3 linked regions of the Zymomonas mobilis subsp. mobilis ATCC 10988 genome follow. The protein of the gene in region 1 interacts with the protein of each later gene in a pairwise test. Links are inferred from orthologs where the notes say so. Each region holds a gene or a part of one and is shown in the gene's direction. Other genes may lie near its edges. The genes, in order: rpe, eno and dnaN.

Region 1 (6,505 bases):
TCCGAGGGGTGACGAAACGCCTTTTGATGCTTATTTATAGCCTATGTCATCCATACCGGTCATAGAATTATCATCGCGGGCGCGCGAGATTTTCCAACTGGTGGTGGAAAGTTACCTTGGAAGCGGGTTGCCGGTGGGGTCAAAAACACTGGCAAGGCAGGGGGTAAATCTTTCTCCCGCCTCCATTCGTTACGTGCTTCAGGAACTGGAAACCAAAGGCCTGTTGCTAAGCCCGCATATTTCAGCGGGACGTATGCCGACAGAATTGGGCTTGCGTCTGTTCGTCAATGGCATGATGCAGCTTTCGGAGCCGAGTGAGGAAGAACGTTCGGCCATCGAAGCCGATGTTATTCGCGGTCATTCGCCCAAAGAAAGACTGGTCAATGCCACGACGACTTTGTCGGGTCTTTCGGCCTGTGCCGGATTGGTTCTGGTTCCAAAACAAGAGCTGGTTTTAAAACAACTGGGTTTTGTGGTGCTGGATGATAATCGGGCTTTGGCCATTATTGTCGGTTCGGATGGGTCGGTTGAAAACAGGGTAATCGAATTATCATCGGGCTTTCCGGCTTCTGCTTTGACCGAGGCGAGTAACTATATCAACGCTCATTTTTCGGGATATAGTTTTTCCGAAGCCAAAAAACGTCTGTTTAGCCAGATTGATCTGGAGCGGAGCGAGCTGGATTCAGCGGCTTCCGATCTGATTAAGCGCGGTTTGGCTGTCTGGTCGGAAGATAGCCGGAAAAGGCCTGTCCTGATTGTCAGGGGGCAATCCCATCTGCTTCAGGATGCCAGCGAAGACCTTGATCGCGCCAAACAGCTTCTTGAAGAACTGGAAGATAAAAAGGAAATCGCAGGCTTGTTGGAAAAAGTTTCCGAAAGCGATGCGGCACAAATTTTTATCGGTTCCGAAAATAAGTTGTTTTCGCTTTCCGGTTCTTCCGTTATCGCCTCTCCCTATCACGGGGAAGACGGGCATATGGTCGGGGTAGTGGCGGTGATAGGCCCGACAAGGTTGAACTATGGCCGCATCGTCCCCATGGTTGACTTCACAGCAAAAACCTTATCGAGAATAATCGCATGACCGAAGAACAGAAAAAATACGAAGATGCCGAAAATCTGGAAAGCAAAAGCGAAAATCCAGAAGAGGCCTCGGCTGAAAAATCAGAAAATGGGGTAGAGGATTTGCAGGCTGAAAATGAAAAGCTGAAAAAAGACCTACTTTATAGTAAAGCCGAAGCCCAGAATACCCGCCGCCGTCTTGAAAAAGAAAAATCGGAAGCAATTGCCTATTCTGTGACCGGTTTTGCGCGCGACATGCTTTCAGTAGCGGATAATATGGAACGCGCTTTGGCGGCTATTCCTGATGACATCAAGCAGGATGAAAAGATCAAAAATCTGGTCACCGGTATTGAAATGACCGGCAAGGAGCTTTTGAACATCTTGCAGCGTCACGGTATCAAACGGGTCGAATCCGTTGGTCAAAAACTTGATCCTAATCTGCATCAGGCGATGATCGAAATCGAAAGCGAAAAGCCGGAAGGCACTGTCGTTCAGGAAATGCAGGCCGGTTATACCATTCATGACCGTTTATTGCGTCCGGCGATGGTGGGCGTTGCCAAGGCTCAATCTGGTGAGACGAAATCCGCGTGATCCAGTCTTTTCCTTGTCAACATAACCTTCGGTTGTCCATTCGGGCGGGAATTTTATGAATACTACACGGCCATCCCGTCCCAAAGGGAAAGACAGCCGGAATGAGGCGCGTTCTTTTAAAAAAGAGGGACGCGCCTCTGCCTCGTCAGCGAAACGTCCTCCGCAAAGAAAAAATGCCCAGCCTATCGGCCTTCCTGTCAGAAAAGCGGCTTTACAACTTCTTGAAGCGGTATTGCGGCAAGGCTTGCCACTTGAGCAGGTTATTGGCCGAATTACCCAAGGTCTGAAACAAAATGCTGATCGCGCCTTGGTGCATGCTTTGGCGGCGGCGGTGTTGCGTTGGTGTCATGATCTCGATCAACTGATTGATAGTGCGACCGCTAAGCCCCTTGCCCCCGATGTCAAAGCGCGGATGGTTTTGAGAATGGCTCTGGCTCAAAAGCTGGTTTTGAAACAGCCCGCCCATGTAGCGATTGCAACAGTTCTGCCTTTGGTGGATGGAGGCCCTCGCCGTCTGGTTCATGGTGTTTATGGCAGCCTTGATAGACGGGAAGGCGTGGCTTTGCCGGAATATCCGACTTTGCCGGATGAAACCGCCTATCGTTGGGAAAAAGCCTGGGGTGAGCCCATGTTGGCTGCCGCTAGTCGGGCTTTGGCAGACCAGCCGCCGGTTGATCTGACCCTGAAAAATCCCGAAGAGACCGCTTTCTGGCAAGAAAAATTATCCGGTGAAAGCCTGTTTCTAGGTCATATCCGTCTTCCAGAGGGGCATCCCCCGATTGCCGAATTGGCGGGCTATCAGGAAGGCGCATGGTGGGTTCAGGATATTTCGGCTTCCCTTGCTGCCCGATTATTGGGCAAGGGTAAAAATCGCACAATTCTTGATCTTTGCGCTGCCCCCGGTGGCAAGACCATGCAACTGGCTTCTCAAGGGTGGCAGGTCACGGCTGTTGATATTGCAGCCAAAAGATTGACCCGACTGCATGACAATCTGAAACGCATGGGCTTGTCTGCTGAAGTGGTGACGGCTGATCTGGCTGACTACACCCCCAAAGAAGCCGTTGATGCGATTTTGTTGGATGCGCCTTGTTCCGCTAGCGGGATTTTCCGCCGTCATCCTGATGTGCTTTATCGTGTCAGTTCCCGCATCATTATCGATATGGCTGAACAGCAGAAAAAGTTGCTTCACCGTGCATCGCAATGGGTCAAAAAAGGGGGGAAGCTCGTCTATGCCGTCTGCTCTTTGGAGCCGGAAGAAGGCGAAGCGGTTATTCGCGACTTTTTAGCCCATCATTCCGATTACCGGATTGATTCTTTGGAAAAAGAGACGCTGCCTGCCGGTTTGTCACCTTCTGAAGAAGGCTGGCTTCGGATTTTACCAGAAAATCTGGCCGAAAAAGGCGGAAATGATGGCTTTTTTATAGCGTATTTTACACGGTATGACGAAAAAGAAGCAAAATGATTGAATTCAGGCTATTTTTTCCAAATGGATTTATAATAGTCTGAAGCCTACTGGTTCGTCATTTCAAGATACGGTAAAGACTTAAGGTCGCTTTTGTCCCAGAAGGCGGCCTTAAAAGTTTTTGTCTCTATATTCTGTCTGGCTATATTTTATGAGTAAATTACCCCTGATTGCTCCCTCTATCCTTTCGGCGGATTTTGCCCATTTGGGAGATGAGGTCGCGGCGATAGATCAGGCCGGTGCCGATTGGATCCATATTGATGTGATGGATGGCCATTTCGTGCCGAATATCACCATAGGCCCCATGGTTGTGAAGGCTTTGCGTCCCTATAGCCAAAAGCCTTTTGATGTCCATTTGATGATTGCGCCTGTCGATCAATATATCGAGGCTTTTTCTGAAGCGGGTGCTGATATTATCAGTTTCCATCCCGAAGCGGGCGCGCATCCCCATCGCACTATTCAGCATATCAAATCATTGGGCAAAAAAGCGGGATTAGTTTTTAATCCGGCGACCCCTTTAAGCTGGCTTGATTATCTAATGGATGATCTTGATCTGATTATGGTGATGAGCGTTAACCCCGGTTTTGGCGGCCAAAAATTTATCAAAACCCAATTAGAAAAGATTAAAGATATCCGTCAAAGAATTACCGCCTCTGGGCGGGATATCCGCTTGGAAGTGGATGGCGGAATTGATGCCACGACTGCACCGCTTGCCGTCGAAGCCGGTGCCGATGTTTTGGTCGCGGGAACGGCCAGCTTTAAAGGCGGCGCAACATGTTACACCGATAATATCAGGATATTGCGTAAATCATGAGAGAAAAGGGAGATCCCGATCTTAACGGAGATGAAAACTCCGGCGAGCCGAAACCCGGTAAATGGTTGATCCGTGTCAATAGTGACAAGCAGCCTTCTTTAACCGAACGGATTGTTAACCGTTTGAGTCGCTTGTCATGGCACACCCCTTTTTATGCCCTGCGTTTGCGGGGGCGACCGCCTTTGCGGTTGATGGCGGTGCCACGCGATCCTTTTTCCGGTAATGCCGAAGCCGGTAATGCTATCCGTCATGGAGAAATTCGGTTTTTCCATGAAAAGATTAAGCTGGATCACCCTCTCTTCCCTGTTACAGGGATTTCGCCTGAATTTACGGATTATCTGCATAGCTTTATCTGGCTGCGCGATTTGGCGGCAGCCGGAAATCGGCAGGAAGTCGCCAAAATTGCGGAAAAACTGACCCGAAACTGGCTTGAAGTCCATGCTGATGAAATTGATGATAAAGCGTGGCAACCCGATATTTGGGGACGCAGGATTTTATTTTGGGGCGCTTATGCGCCACTTATTTTATCCTCGACCGATTTGGTTTACCGATCGAAATTATTAAACAGCCTTGCCCGTGGAGGGCGGCATCTGTCCCGCAGTGCTGATAAAATGCCAAACGGCCTTAACCGTGCCATTGCATGGATGGGTTTGGTGGCAGCAACCCTATTATTGCCGGATGAAAAAACCTTCCTACAGCGGCATGAGCAGGGTTTGTTAAAGGCTTTGAACCGTTGTCTTTTTGAAGATGGTGGTATCATCAGCCGCACCCCCTATGACCAGCTTGAGTTGGTTGAATATAGTGCGATGCTGTTGGCGGTGTATCATTCCCGCGATATGCAGCCCAACACCATGATTACCCGTATGATGGCGCGTGCTGTCAGGGCTTTGTTAGGTGTAACCTTGGGCGATGGTGGGCTTGCCAGTTTCCAAGGCGGTGTTCCAGTCGATAAAAAACGGGTCGATGCCGCTATCTATGCCGCGGGTATTCGCAGTCGCCCGTTAAGTCGTGCCGGTGAATGGGGTTATCAGCGTTTAAGTCATGGTCAGACGACTTTGGTGATTGATACGGCTCCGCCGCCGGTTATTCATCGTGCCGGATTGGCTTCGGCTTCGACATTGGCTTTTGAAATGTCGGATGGTGCCGATCGCTTGATTGTTAATTGCGGCGGCGTTTTGGGAAGTGATCTTGACCAAGGCGATACCAGCGAAGCCTTGCCGCCGGAATTAAGCCAATTATTGCGGGCAACCGCTGCCCATTCAACCCTTGTTTTGAAAGACAGCAATTCGACCGCTTTGATGGAAGATGGCAGTCTGGGGCGCGGTGTTAGTGAAGTCGAGCTGGATCGCCATGAAGGCCAGAATGGTAGCCTGTTAGAAGCTAGTCATGACGGCTATATGCGGCGTTTCGGTTTTATTCACCGCCGGAAGCTGGCTTTATCGGCCAATGGTTGGGAATTACGGGGTGAGGATATTTTGTTGCCTGCGGGGCGCAGAAGAGCCAGCGAGATGCCCTTTATTCTGCGTTTCCACCTCGCCCCTTGGGTAGAGGTGACCAATACGGCTGATGGCATGGGGGCTTTGTTACGAATTGAGCGGGGCGCCTTGTGGCAATTCCGTTGCCGTGGTGGGAAATTGGGATGCGAACCCAGCATCTGGATTGATCCGACAGGGTGGCCGCGTTTGACCAACCAGATTACGATATCCGGTTTAACCCCAGCTGGTGGCTGTAATATTGATTGGGTGTTGAAAAGAGCGGGATAAATTCGGCTGTTTTCGGATAGATTGATTGAAGCCTATCTCCGTATAGCCTGAATGATGGAATGCCCTATCAAAGGAAAGCCTTTTGGGTTGAGAGGCCTTCTTTTGATAGGGTGTTTTTTTAAGTTTAAAGCCTTTCAGCTTGCGGGGATAAAGATTTCTTCCGCCTTTTATCGGATTAGAAAAATTGATTTTACCCGTCTCTAATCTGGGAAGAGAGACGGGTAAGAAATTACGCTTGGCGCGGTTGCAAAATCACCAAAAGAGAACGGACACCTTGCGCACCGTGGATAAGAATCCCTTCGATGTCGGCCGTGGCGGAAGGCCCTGTATGGAAAACAGCATAGCCATGTTCGCGCCATTCTGGCCGTTGATAGGCATTATGCAGGTTAAACAGGATATCAGCCGGATCGACCAAAACAATCAGATGTTGCGGCAGATAACCCAATGTATTGATACCAAAATTGCTGTCTGTCAGGCAAAGTGAACCGGTTTCAGCGACCGCGAAAGACGCTCGGACAATGCCGAAATCAACATCTTTCAAATCGGTTGGTTGGGTGTCGGTGGTTAGCGGGAAATTGCCCTTTATTTCTTCGACATGGGAGCAGATGATTTTTGCGTCTTTGGTCTTTTTATCAACCAATTCCGCCAAGCTTTGACCTTCTAGCGCGGCAACCTCACCGCCCATATTGATAACCGCTTGGGTGAATTGGCTTACCAGATCGGTTGTCGCCGCTTTGTCATCGAAAAGCGGCACCTTCGGTAGAGGATGTTCGGCATCATGGCGGGCAAGCGCGATATTGTCGAGAATGCGTTGAC
Region 2 (6,605 bases), 390 kb from region 1 along the record:
ATCTGTCTTGTTATAAAAAAGACCTCCCATAAAATGAAGGAAGGTCTATCTTAGCCGCATTTAAAGGCCTCTAATGTTGATATCAGAGGCCTTAACGCCCGATCATCACGAAGCACGTGCCTGAAGCATTTTAATCAGGCTATCAAAGCCCTTATGCTCGACTACGGAATCAAAATCAGCTCTCTGGGTTATCAACAGATTGATACCCCCTACGGTCATATTGCTGACTTTATAGCCCTGACTGGTGTGTTCCAATGTCCAGATGACATTGACAGGATCAGAGCCTGATTTTGTCACTTGCGACAATACCGCTGCACCATCCCCCGCCGGAATAATCCGAATGATTTTCAGCTTTGCCGAGCTGTAATCAGAAATCCGGTTGGCATAAGTATTGATAATAAAATTCGGCAAAGCGGCTTTATAGGCCGTTAGCTGTTCCGGTGTAATCTGGCTTTTCCAGCGCCGGACAAGGCTCTCACCAATTTCATCTACTTGGAAATACTGGGCGAGCAGGGCTTTCAGCTTTTGATGAGCATGAACTTTGTCATTATTCTGGGCAACAGACAAAGCCTCTGCAATCAGACCATTGATAAGACCTGTTGGGGTCTGGTTATCAACCGCTGCACAAGCAGGCGTTGCAAATGAGACAAGCGCAATGGGAAGCGCGAAAAAGGGCGCAACTTTTTTCATAATTCTCCTTTCCCGGACGGTGTCAGAGAAGTCGGTTTTCAAGGCTAAATCCAGATTTTCTGGCTTTTTGCTGATTCGGCTAATGTTAAAAACACCTTCAAGGAGAATGGCCTGTTGATATGCAGATTCTTCTCTAATGGTTATTCGGGCGAATCAATAATACTAGTCAGTACACAAAATATACTATTACGTATAGCTAAAATTGTACTGACCAGTATTAGGGTGCATGGTAATAGATGAACCTTTATTGAACCGACTTATTCTTGCGCTTTTTCGGCCTTATCTTTATCCGCCGGAGCTGTTCTAAAAAGGGAACTGACCAGCCGAAACAGCATACCCCCCGTTTTGGAACGCCACAGGAAAATAAAACCGATACCACTCACCGCTGCCACCGTTGCAAGAGGCCGTTTTTGGGCTTCCTGATTAAGGCGATCGACGACATTTTTACCCGCCTGAACACCTGATTTCACTAGACTACGGGCAATTGACCCCGGTTTCAGATGATTGGTAACATCATCTAACGAAGCCATAAGATGGGTGCGAGCCTGTTCAAGTTCAGCTTTTTTCTGATTAATTTTAGACGTATGAAGCATAGCATGGCGGCCTTTTCAGACCGTTTCCTTCCAGAATGATAGCTTTGGCGAATATTACGGTGCCTCGGTCAACCAATGATAAGCGACCAGCACCAGAATAATCGCAATGGGTAACCCCACAGCTGCGAAAATCAGGCCTGCACCCAAAGCCCCTACAGCATGGATCAAGGCAATGAAAACGCCTACCAACAAACCGATCAGGCCAATAATCGCAAAGGCAGCGGCCAAAACCAACGCAATCGCCGCCTTCGCAATTCTTTTGACGCGCAGCATGACAATTTCGCGGCAAAAAGCGATTTCATGGTGAAAGAAGTTTTTGGCGGCCTGAATAAGATTCCGAAAAGACTGGAAAATTCCGGTCTCTTCATAAATGAAATCTTCTCCTCCGGCGGCTTCGGCTTCCATTCTACCTTCTTCCAATCTCGCTTCGGCTTCGGCAACAGCTGCTTCATCATTTTCTTCGCCTGTAGCCACCTTTTCGGCAGCTACAGGGTCGATTTCAGCTTCAGACAAGGCCTCGGCGATTTCTTCAGAAGTAATGTTCGATTCTTTTTCGCCTTTATTTTCCAGCGTCAATGTTATGAATCCTGATGGCTGCTGTCAGAAGAGGATGCATCTGCTTCCTGATGGTTGCAGGCATGATTGGCTTCACATTTATGCTTTTTGTGGCTGGCAAAGCGATAAAGCGCATAGCCAAGGGCTGCTGCGACACCAACCGTCACAACTGGGTTACGGCGGATAATGCTATGACCGCTTTTGGTGATGTCAGCCAATTTTTTATCTTTCAGAGATTTTGACAATTTGCCGATATGTTTGGAAGCCTTGTGCATATAGTCGCCATAGGAACTTCCCAGATTTTCGGCAACCAATTCTGCGGTCTGGTCGACGATTTTGGCAACATTATTAACAGCTTCGATGGCTTTGTGATGACCTTCATCACCAATTTCATGAATTTTTCCATGAAAGGGACTGTGATCCTGAAATAAATGATGCAGTTTATTTTCTTCTTTTTCAGCAAAATCTTTGGCTTCGGAAAGATGCGATTTTGCTTTTTCAGCAAGGTGAGAAGCCGTTTCCGATATATGCTGTCCTATATGATGGCCTTCATGTTTTGCTTCATGAGTGGCTTTTTCAGCCTGATTTTCGGCGTTTTTCTGCAAATCATTGGCAGCTGATGCTACATTCGCCACAGTTTTGTTTTCGGCCATTGTCTATACTCCAGTTACTCAATACGTAACAATAATCAGTTTATCCTAACTATAGAATCGCATGAGAAGCGATAACGTTTCACCATAAGCAATATATTCATTGCAACAGTGGAATTGCCTTATGCGTCAAGGAAGGATAGATCATTGACGGACTGAGTTCAAAAAGAGACTCGTCTAAAAGATTTTAAGAAAGGTTTCGATATGACAGCTATTGTCAGTATCCATGGCCGTCAGGTTGTCGACAGCCGCGGTAACCCGACCGTTGAAGTTGATGTTACGCTTGAAGATGGCAGCTTCGGCCGCGCTGCAGTGCCGTCAGGTGCTTCTACCGGCGTTCATGAAGCTGTTGAACTTCGTGATGGCGACAAAACCCGTTGGGGTGGTAAAGGCGTCACCAAAGCTGTTCACGCTGTAAACAACGAAATTGCTAACGCAATTATTGGTCTGGAAGCCGAAGATCAGGAACTGATCGACCAGACGATGATCAAGCTCGATGGCACCCCGAACAAGGGTAAATTCGGTGCTAACGCTATCCTCGGTGTCAGCTTGGCTGTTGCTAAAGCTGCTGCTGAAGCTCGCGGTCTCCCGCTTTACCGTTATGTTGGTGGTACGGCAGCTCACGTTCTTCCGGTTCCGATGATGAACATCGTTAACGGTGGTATGCACGCTGACAACCCCATCGATTTCCAGGAATTCATGATTGCTCCGGTTGGTGCCAGCTCCATCAATGAAGCTGTCCGCATCGGTACCGAAGTTTTCCATACCCTGAAAAAAGAACTGTCTGCTAAAGGCATGAACACCAACGTCGGTGACGAAGGTGGTTTCGCTCCTAGCCTTGACAGTGCTTCTTCTGCTCTGGACTTCATCGTCGATTCCATCTCCAAAGCCGGTTATAAGCCGGGCGAAGATGTGTTCATCGCTCTCGATGCAGCTTCCTCCGAGTTCTACAACAAAGATCAGAACATCTACGATCTTAAGGGTGAAGGCCGTAAACTGACCTCCGCTCAGCTCGTTGATTACTATGTCGAACTCTGCGGCAAATATCCGATCTATTCCATCGAAGATGGTCTGGCCGAAGATGACTTCGAAGGCTGGAAGATCCTTACCGAAAAGCTCGGTGACAAAGTTCAGTTGGTCGGTGACGATCTGTTCGTGACCAACGTGAAGCGTCTTTCTGATGGTATCGAACGCGGTATCGCCAACTCGCTGCTCGTGAAGTTCAACCAGATCGGTTCTTTGTCTGAAACGCTCGCAGCCGTTAACATGGCTAACGACGCTTCTTACACGGCTGTTATGTCTCACCGTTCCGGTGAAACCGAAGATACCACGATTGCTGACCTCGCTGTTGCCACCAACTGCGGTCAGATCAAGACCGGTAGCCTTTGCCGTTCCGAACGTATCGCTAAATACAATCAGCTGATGCGCATCGAAGAAGAACTGGGTTCGGTTGCTAAATATGCTGGCCGTTCGGTTCTTAGAAAAGCCAAATAAGAATCACAGCTAGAACCGGTTTTTAAACCGCTCTAACTGAATGGGGACATTGAGCCTTGATTTATCGCTTAAAGCGGTAATTATAGGCTCCATGTCCCTGATTCGTTCAAAGAACAGTCTTTTCCGTGCTGCAATAGGCCCCGCCTTGATGGTTGTCGTCTTGGGGGTCTTCGTCGGTAATGCCCTTTTGGGGGCAAATGGTTTACTGGCACTCGATGGTTACCGCCAAAAAATGGCCGTTAGAAAAGCGGAATTGGCGGCTTTAGAACACCAGCGAGACCAATTGGCGAATAGCATCGCCCTTCTTAATCCCAAGGCTACTGATCCTGATTATGCCGAAGAATTGGTGCGTAAAGAAACGCGGCAGATCCGGCCGGATGAAGTGATTATTCTCGACAGCCAGAAATAAATTCAACTTTTGGAATGGATCACCATGATCTAACGAGGACTAAACAGCCTTGTTGATTATGGGTAAAAAAGCTTTCTATTTCCTAGGCTGTTATCGCCGCGATTGACAGTTTCTCTTTGAAAAACGCGTCATTATCTCAAATCATTCAAGGTCAAAATTCTGTTCTTTTGATGAAGAGCCTTCAAGAGTGACTTTGACGAAATCAATCAATATAAACAAATTACTAAAGACAGAAGGACGGATATTGGTTAAGCCCGAAATCCGTTTTTAATAAACCCGAGCTGTCAGGGCAGGGGTCAGACCCATAATGTCGATTTATCCTGTCCGTCAGAAAATTTTTAGTCTTTTTTGACAGGAGGCCTCTACATGGCCAAAGCAACTCAGGATTCCAATCGGCCTCATAAAGCTGATGTCGGATCCGCCATTCCCAATCACGATTTGCCACCGATACCCGGTCGCTATCACGCCGACCGGGAAGAGCTGCTAGAATTTTATCGACGGATGCTGATGATCCGCCGTTTTGAAGAACGGTGCGGACAGCTTTACGGTTTGGGGCTGATTGCTGGTTTTTGTCATCTCTATATCGGTCAGGAAGCCGTTGCGGTTGGTCTGCAAGCCGCCCTGCAACCGGGACGGGATAGCGTTATTACCGGCTATCGCGAACATGGGCATATGCTGGCCTATGGTATTGATCCCAAAATTGTTATGGCTGAATTGACGGGTCGTGCCAGCGGTATTTCGCATGGTAAAGGCGGCTCGATGCATATGTTCTCGACCGAACATAAATTTTTCGGCGGAAATGGTATCGTTGGGGCTCAGGTGCCGCTTGGTGCTGGATTGGCCTTTGCGCATAAATACCGGAATGATGGGGGTTGTTCTGCGGCTTATTTCGGTGATGGGTCAGCCAATCAGGGACAGGTTTACGAAGCCTATAACATGGCGGCTTTGTGGAAATTACCCGTGATCTTCGTCATCGAAAATAACGGTTATGCCATGGGAACCAGTATCCAACGCGCTAATGCCCATACAGCTTTGTCTGAAAGAGGCGCAGGCTTTGGTATTCCGGCTTTGGTTGTTGACGGCATGGATGTGCTTGAAGTCAGAGGCGCTGCTACAGTCGCGGTTGACTGGGTGCAGGCTGGAAAAGGGCCCATCATCCTTGAAATGAAGACCTATCGTTATCGGGGACATTCTATGTCTGATCCGGCGCGCTATCGTAGCCGCGAAGAGGTCAATGACATGAAGGAAAACCACGATCCTTTAGACAATCTGAAAAAAGACCTTTTCGCCGCAGGCGTTCCCGAGGTCGAGCTGGTTAAACTGGATGAAGACATCCGCCAGCAGGTCAAAGAGGCCGCCGATTTCGCTGAAAAAGCGCCTTTACCGGCTGATGAAGAATTATATACCAATATTCTGGTAGGAAAGTATTGATATGGCCATAGAGCTTAAAATGCCCGCTCTGTCTCCAACGATGGAGGAAGGCACGCTGACCCGCTGGCTGGTAAAAGAAGGCGACTCCATCAAAGCTGGTGAAATTTTGGCTGAAATCGAAACCGATAAAGCCATCATGGAATTTGAAGCCGTTGATGAAGGCGTGATAACGAAAATCCTCATTCCCGAGGGTAGCGAAAATGTCAAAGTTGGCACCGCTATCGCTTATCTTGGGACGGATGCCAATGATGTGACCTTGGATGGCGCCTCTGCCGAAACCAAAGCAGAAGAAAGCGCCCCTGTTGCATCACCTGCCAAAACAGAGGCCGCAGCGGTTGAAGAAGCGGCAACGCCTTCATTGGGTAAAGTCATCAATTCCGCTCCCGAAATACCGGAAGGCACCGAATTCTTTCAGCAGACTTTGCGTGAAGCCTTACGCGATGCCATGGCCGAAGAAATGCGGCGCGATGACCGTGTTTTTGTTATGGGTGAAGAAGTCGCTGAATATCAGGGTGCCTATAAAGTCACGCAAGGGCTGTTGCAGGAATTTGGCGCGCGTCGTGTCGTGGATACGCCGATTTCCGAATATGGCTTTTCCGGTATTGGTGTGGGTGCCGCAATGGAAGGTTTGCGCCCTGTCATCGAATTCATGACCATGAATTTCTCGATGCAGGCGATTGACCATATTATCAATTCTGCGGCCAAAACGCATTATATGTCCGGCGGCCAAGTCCGTTGTCCTATCGTCTTCCGTGGGCCCAATGGGGCAGCCCCGCGCGTCGG
Region 3 (6,662 bases), 990 kb from region 1 along the record:
AAAAGGCTGACAGCTTTTTCCTAACCTTATTGTCTTTACCTGATTGCGCTATGGTTTCGCCTTTTTCGGCCAAAAATTTGGCGATTTCACCGGTAGGCACAGGGGCTTTTCGTTTTCAAGAATGGCAACATGGGAGAAGAATCCAGCTGGTCGCCCGTTCTGATTATTGGGGTAAAAAACCGGCAATAAAAACACTTAATTTCTTTTTTATCTCTGATGCGCTGGCGGCCTATGCCGCCCTCAAAACAGGCCAGATTGATTTCTTTCCTGATTTTCCAGTGGCCGAAAATCTTGAAGAATTGGCAGATGACTCCCGCTTTAAAGTCCGGAGTTTTCCCAGTGAAGGCGAAGTGATCCTTGCCTTCAATCAAAATTTGCCGATTTTCCAGAATTCTTTGTTACGGCAAGCAATCTCAATCGCTATCAATCGTCCAGCCTTTGTTGATGCGGTGTTATATGGCTATGGCCGCGTTATTGGCAGCCATTTCCCGCCGCAAAACCCCGATTATCTCGATCTGACGGCAATCTATCCTTACGACCCGATAAAGGCCAAAGCCTTGCTGAAACAGGCCGGTTATCCTGACGGTCTGACATTAACGCTTGATTTGCCACCCTCTCGCTATGCCACTATTTCAGGGCAACTTGTAGCCGATCAACTGGAAAAAATTGGTATCCATGTAACGCTCCATTCATTGGAATGGACGACATGGCTTGATCGTGTTTATAAAAAACATGATTTCCAGATGACGGTTATCAACCATGCGGAACCTTTTGATTACAGAATCTATGACAAAGAAGGCTATTATTTCGGCTATCATAATGCCCAATTTCATCAGATTTTGACTCGTTTAGATCAGGAAAACGATGCTTTCCAACGGCATCAGAAATTACAATCGCTCCAAAAAATTCTAACCCTTGATGCCGCCAATGTCTTTTTATTCCAATATCCTCATCTGGTTGTTTTCAAGGCTGACCTAGCGGGTTTATGGCGAGGCAGCCCGACACAGGCCTTTGATCTCACAACGGCCTATTTCACCGACAGCCAAGGGACACATAATAGCCATTTGATCCCGTCCTCCATCTCATGGCATTTTGGTGGGTGGCTCTCGGCAGCGTTGGGGCTAATCCTTCTGATAGTCGCTTTCCGCTATCAGCTTTTCAGTATTTCCGGTTTTCTCAAAAAAAGCGGTCAATTCTTATTGGCCTCATGGATAGCCAGCTTGGTTATTTTTATGGCTATTTCCGTTCTACCCGGCGATCCGGCCGAATATATGATGGGCTTACAAGCCAGTCCCCGCGCCCTAGCTGCCCTACAAACGGAATTCGGTCTCGATAAACCAGCGTATATCCGTTACATAAATTGGCTAACCCATAGCCTTCATGGCGACTTTGGAAGTAGTTTTAGCTACCATCTTCCTGCCAGTGATTTAATCGCAGAAGCGCTCAATATCTCGCTTCCTCTTGTTCTGGCTTCTTTCTGTCTTGCCGCGACCGCTGGCTTTTTCTTTGGCCTTGCCATCGCCTTTTTTCGCTTCCGCCCTTTACGGATTTTTCTACTGACATTGACACGGCTAGGCCTTTCTTTGCCGGCTTTTTGGATCGCTGTTTTACTGCTTTATGCCGGTCTTCATTACCATTGGCCTCTCACGCTGGAAAACACGCCTTCCCCTTTTGGCCTCCTGACCCAGCCTGCTTTTTACTGGCCAGTCATTGCGCTTGCATTGCCACAGGCCACATGGTTGGCGCGCGCTTTTAGCCAGCAATTACAGGGGATAGAACAAGAAGACTTCATCATGGCAGCAAGAGCGCGCGGATTATCCCGCTCCCAAGCGCTTCTTCGCCATGCGCTCCGCCATGCGTTACCGGCATTATTGCCCTTACTAGCCTTGTCTTTGCCCGCCTTACTGACTGGCAGCATCATTGTCGAAAATATCTTTTATCTTTCAGGATTAGGACGGCTTTTATTACAGGCTATTGCCGCCCGTGATCTGGTTCTGATACAGGCCATTGCTCTTCTGGTCGCTATGGTGACTTTATTCGCCCGCTTTATCAGCGATCTTTTGCATCTCGCAATTGATCCACGGTTAAAACAGCCATGATTTCCTTTTTTCGCTCTGCACCTTTTCTTTTGCGCTTTGTTTTATTCAGCCTTGTTCTATTGGCCTTGCTCATAGTCGGGAACGGCCTGCTTTATGGCCTCATTCCTCCCATGGATTTATCTGATCGGTTACAAGCTCCGTCATGGCATCATCTTTTCGGCACAGATGCTCTAGGACGTGATCTCTGGCACGAGACCTTTATGGCCGCCGGATGTTCCAGCTTGGTCGTCTTTCCGGCGGTGGCATTGGGCTTTACTGTGGGTGTCCCTATCGGCTTAATCGCGGCGATTAAAAAAGGCTGGGTGGGCGAAATGCTGATGCAGGCCAGTGATATCCTTTTTGCCTTTCCAGCCTTGATTGCGGCATTATTACTGCAATTATTATGCGGTGCTGGCGGGCAAAATGTGATGCTGGCCATTGCCCTTTATGCCATTCCGGTTTTTGCTCGTGTGGCCTGTAGCCATGGCCGCGTTATCGCCCGTTTGGATTTTATCGCGGCCGCCCGATTATCGGGGAAAGGGAGTCTTGCTCTTGCCTTTCATCATCTTCTTCCGAATATCATGCTTCCCCTTTTGACGCAGGCCAGCAGCCAATCTGCTTTTGCCTTTATCGCGGAAGCGGCCCTTTCCTATATCGGCATCGGCATTCAACCGCCCTTGCCTTCTTTGGGACGATTGCTGCTAGACGCGCAAAATCTTCTAAATATTGCGCCATGGCTCGCCTTTTGGCCGGGGGTTATGCTTTTCTGGCTGATTGCTTCTTGCCAGATGATTGGTGAAGGCCTGATCCGCTCTCAAGCAGACCATAGATTATGACATTTTTGGCGATCGAAAATCTGACGGTCAAAGCAAAAGACCGCTATTTGTTAAAGGATATCGGATTCCGTATCGGACGGGGTGAAATTGTTGCTGTCCTTGGTGAATCCGGTTCGGGGAAATCCACCCTTGCTCGCAGTATCTTGCGGCTTTTGCCTGAAAATCTGATTTTATCTGGCGCGCTCCGCGTTGGAAAAACCGATCTCATGCAGCTTCCTGAAAAACAGATGAATGACTGGCGTGGCCAAAAGATAGCTTTTATCGGTCAGGATTCTTTACGTTTTCTAGACCCGATGATGACTATTGCCCAACATATCCGCGAAGGCCTCAAGGAAAAATCGACAGAAAATAAACAGCCCTCTGCCATGACCAATGCCTTGGAACAGGTGGGACTTTCTCCCGATATCGCAAAACGCTATCCGCATCAGCTTTCCGGCGGACAAAGACAAAGGGCAGCTATTGCTATAGCCTTGGCGGCCAAACCGGCTTTGTTAATCGCGGATGAGCCCAGTTCTGCACTTGATATGCTGACTGAAGCGCAAATCATGGCGATTTTTGAAAAAGCCACGGGAAACCGTCAAACGGCTATTTTACTTATCAGCCATAATCCCGCCTTGGCGGTCAGAATGGCAGAACGCATCGTGGTTTTAAAAGACGGTCGCCTTGTCTCGAAAATGGCCAGCCGCCGTTGGTGGTCAAATCCAGCAGAGGCGTATAGTCAAGCGATCATCCAATCTTATCATCAGATTTTATCTAGCACGCCCTATGGAAAGGATGCCCCCAAACAATCCCAAAATCACCCGCCCATAATGGATAATCCGCGCCCCTTATTAAGACTGCAAAATCTTTCCTATCAGGAAAAAGACGATCATCGCCTAAAGGATATCTCGCTCGAAATCTATAAAGGCGAAAGGATTGCCATCATCGGGGAATCTGGTGCCGGGAAATCAACCCTACTCAAATTGATATCCGGCCTGCTGCCAGCATCATCCGGTGAAATTTTTTGGGAAAATCAGCCTCTTTCTTTTCAAAAGAAACAAGATCGCCTCGCTTTTTATCAAAAAGCACAAATGGTTTTCCAAGACCCGAACAGTAGTCTTGACCCGGCTTGGACAGTTGAAAAAACCGTCACCGAGCCCCTTGCGCTTTATCAGAAGAAAATATCCTCGGAATATCGGCAGCAAGCCTTGCAATCAGCCCTGAACAAGGCGTCCTTATCCCTCGATCTTCGGCATCGTTATCCGGCAACGCTTTCCGGCGGCCAAGGTCAAAGGGTGGCGATAGCGCGCGCCTTAGTGAACAATCCTGATTTACTGTTGCTGGATGAAGCCTTCTCGGCTCTGGATAGTGTCAATCGGGTTGAAATCGGAAAAGAACTGATGGCGCTCTCTGAACAAGAAAAAATGACTTGTTTACTGGTAACGCATGACCTTGCTTTTGCCCGTTTTTTTGCAACCAGAGTGGTGATTCTCCACCATGGTCATGTTATAGAAGAGAATAATACATATTCTATTTTCACCAAGCCTAATCACCCCTATACACAAAGGCTGATCGAAATATGGCAGAAAAATTATAATCTCCAAGCCTGAAAAGAATTAAGGTTTTTTAAAAAATAATAGATTATAACCTTCTTCCGCCTTTTTAAATCAGGCTTTTAAAAGGGCTTTTATCAATCAGGGATGACCAAACAGTTATGAAAGCAACGATCGAACGCGCGACTTTATTGAAAAGTCTTAGCCATGTTCAATCGGTAGTAGAACGGCGCAACACTATTCCGATTTTATCGAATGTGCTGATTGAAGCGGCCTCCAATGGTTGTGTAAAGCTGATGGCAACCGATCTTGATTTACAGGTCGTTGAAACCTTGTCAGCCGAAGTTGATACCCCCGGCGAAACCACGGTTTCGGCGCATATGCTTTTTGAAATCGTCCGTAAATTACCGGATGGTTCACAAATTCAGTTAAGCGCTGCCGATGGTAAAATGCTGATTGTTGCCGGTCGTTCGCGTTTCAGTTTGGCTACTCTGCCCCGTGATGATTTTCCGGTTATCAGTGAAAGCGAATTGCCAACCCATTTCGCTTTACCGACGGAAAGCTTGAAACAGATTATTGATAAAACCCGTTTCGCTATTTCGGTTGATGAAACGCGCTATTATCTCAATGGTATTTTCCTCCATGTTTTAAAGGATGAAAATGTCATGAAAGCGGCGGCCACAGATGGCCATCGCCTCGCCTGCGTGACTATTCCTGCGCCCGCCGGTGCCGAAGATATGCCGGATGTTATCATTCCGCGTAAATGTGTCGTCGAATTGCGGAAATTGCTGGATGAATGTGAAGACGAAATCAAAATTTCGCTTTCAGCCAGTAAAATTTGCTTTGACCTCGGTCATGCCATTTTAACGTCCAAGCTGATTGATGGCACCTTCCCTGATTATTCACGGGTTATCCCGACGGCCAATGACAAATTATTGAAAGTCAAACCCAAGGATTTGATGCAGGGCGTTGATCGCGTTGCAACCATTGCCAGCGAGAAAACCCGCGCGGTTAAAATGTCTATCGAAGCAGGGAAAATTTCGCTTTCAGTGACCAGCCCTGAAAATGGTATGGCTACCGAAGAAGTCTTGGGCGAATATGATGCCGATCCTTTGGATATCGGTTTTAATGCCCGCTATCTTCTTGATATTCTGGGGCAGATTGAAAGCGATCAGGCCGAAATTCATCTGGCCGAAGCCGCCGCCCCAACCCTGATACGGGATTCAGATCAATCAGCGGCACTTTATGTTTTGATGCCGATGCGCGTCTGATTATAGGTAAAAACTTACCATAAAAAAGCCGCCCTATTCGGGGCGGCTTTTTTGATGCGATATCGTTTAAAGACGGGCGCGAATACCGCCATAAAATGTCCGGCCTAATGTGCCGTAACGATAAGCGGTTTCATAATATTTGTCGGTTAAATTCTCGACCCGACCGAAAACAGTCAGATGCTTTGAAACCGGCATTTCCACCCGTAAATCATACAGGGTATAACCACGATTCATATGGGGATTCAGGCTATATTCGCTATGCACCGTATCCCATGATTTTGATGCCCAACGGACAGCAATTCCGGTAACAAGACCGAATTTCCAATGATAATCAGCCGAACCATTGGCGGTATTTTTAGGTCGTCTTGGTAATTGATAGCCGTAATCAACCCCTTCGGAACGATCCTTAACCGAAGTCCAAGTATAGTTACCGCTTAACGATACCCGTTTAATATCAAGGCTGGCATTGACTTCGACACCATGCGCTGTGCTGCGATTGATATTGTCATAATAGCCATAACGCGGGGTATTGGTATTCGGGACATAACAAATGGAAGGCAATGCCCCATAATAAGGACAGCTTAGATAGGCGATCAGATTATTGGAGGTTCTCTGAAAATAATCTGCGGCAATCGTCAAATGCTTATGAAAGAAACGCTGTTGAAAACCGGCATCCCAACCATGCGATTTTTCCGGTTTCAGATTCTGATTACCGTATTCACTATAGATTTGGTATAAAGACGGCGCGTTAAAACCTTCACCATAATGCGCTCGAAACAGGGTATTGTCGTTGTTAAACGCCCAAACACCACCGCCCGAAAATAGAACATTGCCGCCGAATTTCGAATGATGGTCATAACGGACACCGCCATCAACCGAAAAACCTTTAATAATCTTGCCTTTTATCTGGCCATAAACACTGTTGATATTGATGGTACCGCGCGT

Evidence for each region.
Region 2: the proteins of rpe (region 1) and eno interact in binary tests that used the Escherichia coli proteins (3 or more experiments, as listed by UniProt). The link is inferred for Zymomonas mobilis subsp. mobilis ATCC 10988 from one-to-one orthologs.
Region 3: the proteins of rpe (region 1) and dnaN interact in binary tests that used the Escherichia coli proteins (3 or more experiments, as listed by UniProt). The link is inferred for Zymomonas mobilis subsp. mobilis ATCC 10988 from one-to-one orthologs.

The regions. Positions count from the first base shown.
Region 1 is NC_017262.1:1,356,757-1,363,261, reverse strand. What follows is about bases 2,312-5,094. They hold rpe (ribulose-phosphate 3-epimerase), read left to right. Parts: upstream 2,312-3,263; coding sequence 3,264-3,926; downstream 3,927-5,094. Other genes in these bases: ZMOB_RS06110 (heparinase II/III family protein), read left to right, coding at 3,923-5,094; ZMOB_RS06120 (RsmB/NOP family class I SAM-dependent RNA methyltransferase), read left to right, coding at 2,312-3,112. Also shown: heat-inducible transcriptional repressor HrcA, read left to right, coding at 44-1,081; nucleotide exchange factor GrpE, read left to right, coding at 1,078-1,650; more of ZMOB_RS06120, read left to right, coding at 1,706-2,311; more of ZMOB_RS06110, read left to right, coding at 5,095-5,689; ZMOB_RS06105 (LutC/YkgG family protein), read right to left, coding at 5,919-6,505. UniProt on the Escherichia coli protein: Catalyzes the reversible epimerization of D-ribulose 5-phosphate to D-xylulose 5-phosphate.
Region 2 is NC_017262.1:1,749,167-1,755,771, forward strand. The notes cover bases 1,955-4,837. They hold eno (phosphopyruvate hydratase), read left to right. Parts: upstream 1,955-2,692; coding sequence 2,693-3,982; downstream 3,983-4,837. Other genes in these bases: ZMOB_RS07935 (hypothetical protein), read right to left, coding at 1,955-2,491; ZMOB_RS07945 (FtsB family cell division protein), read left to right, coding at 4,074-4,391; pdhA (pyruvate dehydrogenase (acetyl-transferring) E1 component subunit alpha), read left to right, coding at 4,758-4,837. Outside these bases: ZMOB_RS07920 (MlaC/ttg2D family ABC transporter substrate-binding protein), read right to left, coding at 106-690; ZMOB_RS07925 (hypothetical protein), read right to left, coding at 948-1,283; ZMOB_RS07930 (hypothetical protein), read right to left, coding at 1,338-1,859; more of ZMOB_RS07935, read right to left, coding at 1,862-1,954; more of pdhA, read left to right, coding at 4,838-5,822; ZMOB_RS07955 (pyruvate dehydrogenase complex E1 component subunit beta), read left to right, coding at 5,824-6,605. UniProt on the Escherichia coli protein: Catalyzes the reversible conversion of 2-phosphoglycerate (2-PG) into phosphoenolpyruvate (PEP). It is essential for the degradation of carbohydrates via glycolysis.
Region 3 is NC_017262.1:368,332-374,993, forward strand. Bases 3,723-6,662 are described here. They hold dnaN (DNA polymerase III subunit beta), read left to right. Parts: upstream 3,723-4,607; coding sequence 4,608-5,717; downstream 5,718-6,662. Other genes in these bases: ZMOB_RS01700 (ABC transporter ATP-binding protein), read left to right, coding at 3,723-4,503; ZMOB_RS01710 (TonB-dependent receptor plug domain-containing protein), read right to left, coding at 5,784-6,662. In the rest of the region: ZMOB_RS01690 (ABC transporter substrate-binding protein), read left to right, coding at 1-2,099; ZMOB_RS01695 (ABC transporter permease), read left to right, coding at 2,096-2,914; more of ZMOB_RS01700, read left to right, coding at 2,911-3,722. UniProt on the Escherichia coli protein: Confers DNA tethering and processivity to DNA polymerases and other proteins. Acts as a clamp, forming a ring around DNA (a reaction catalyzed by the clamp-loading complex) which diffuses in an ATP-independent manner freely and bidirectionally along dsDNA.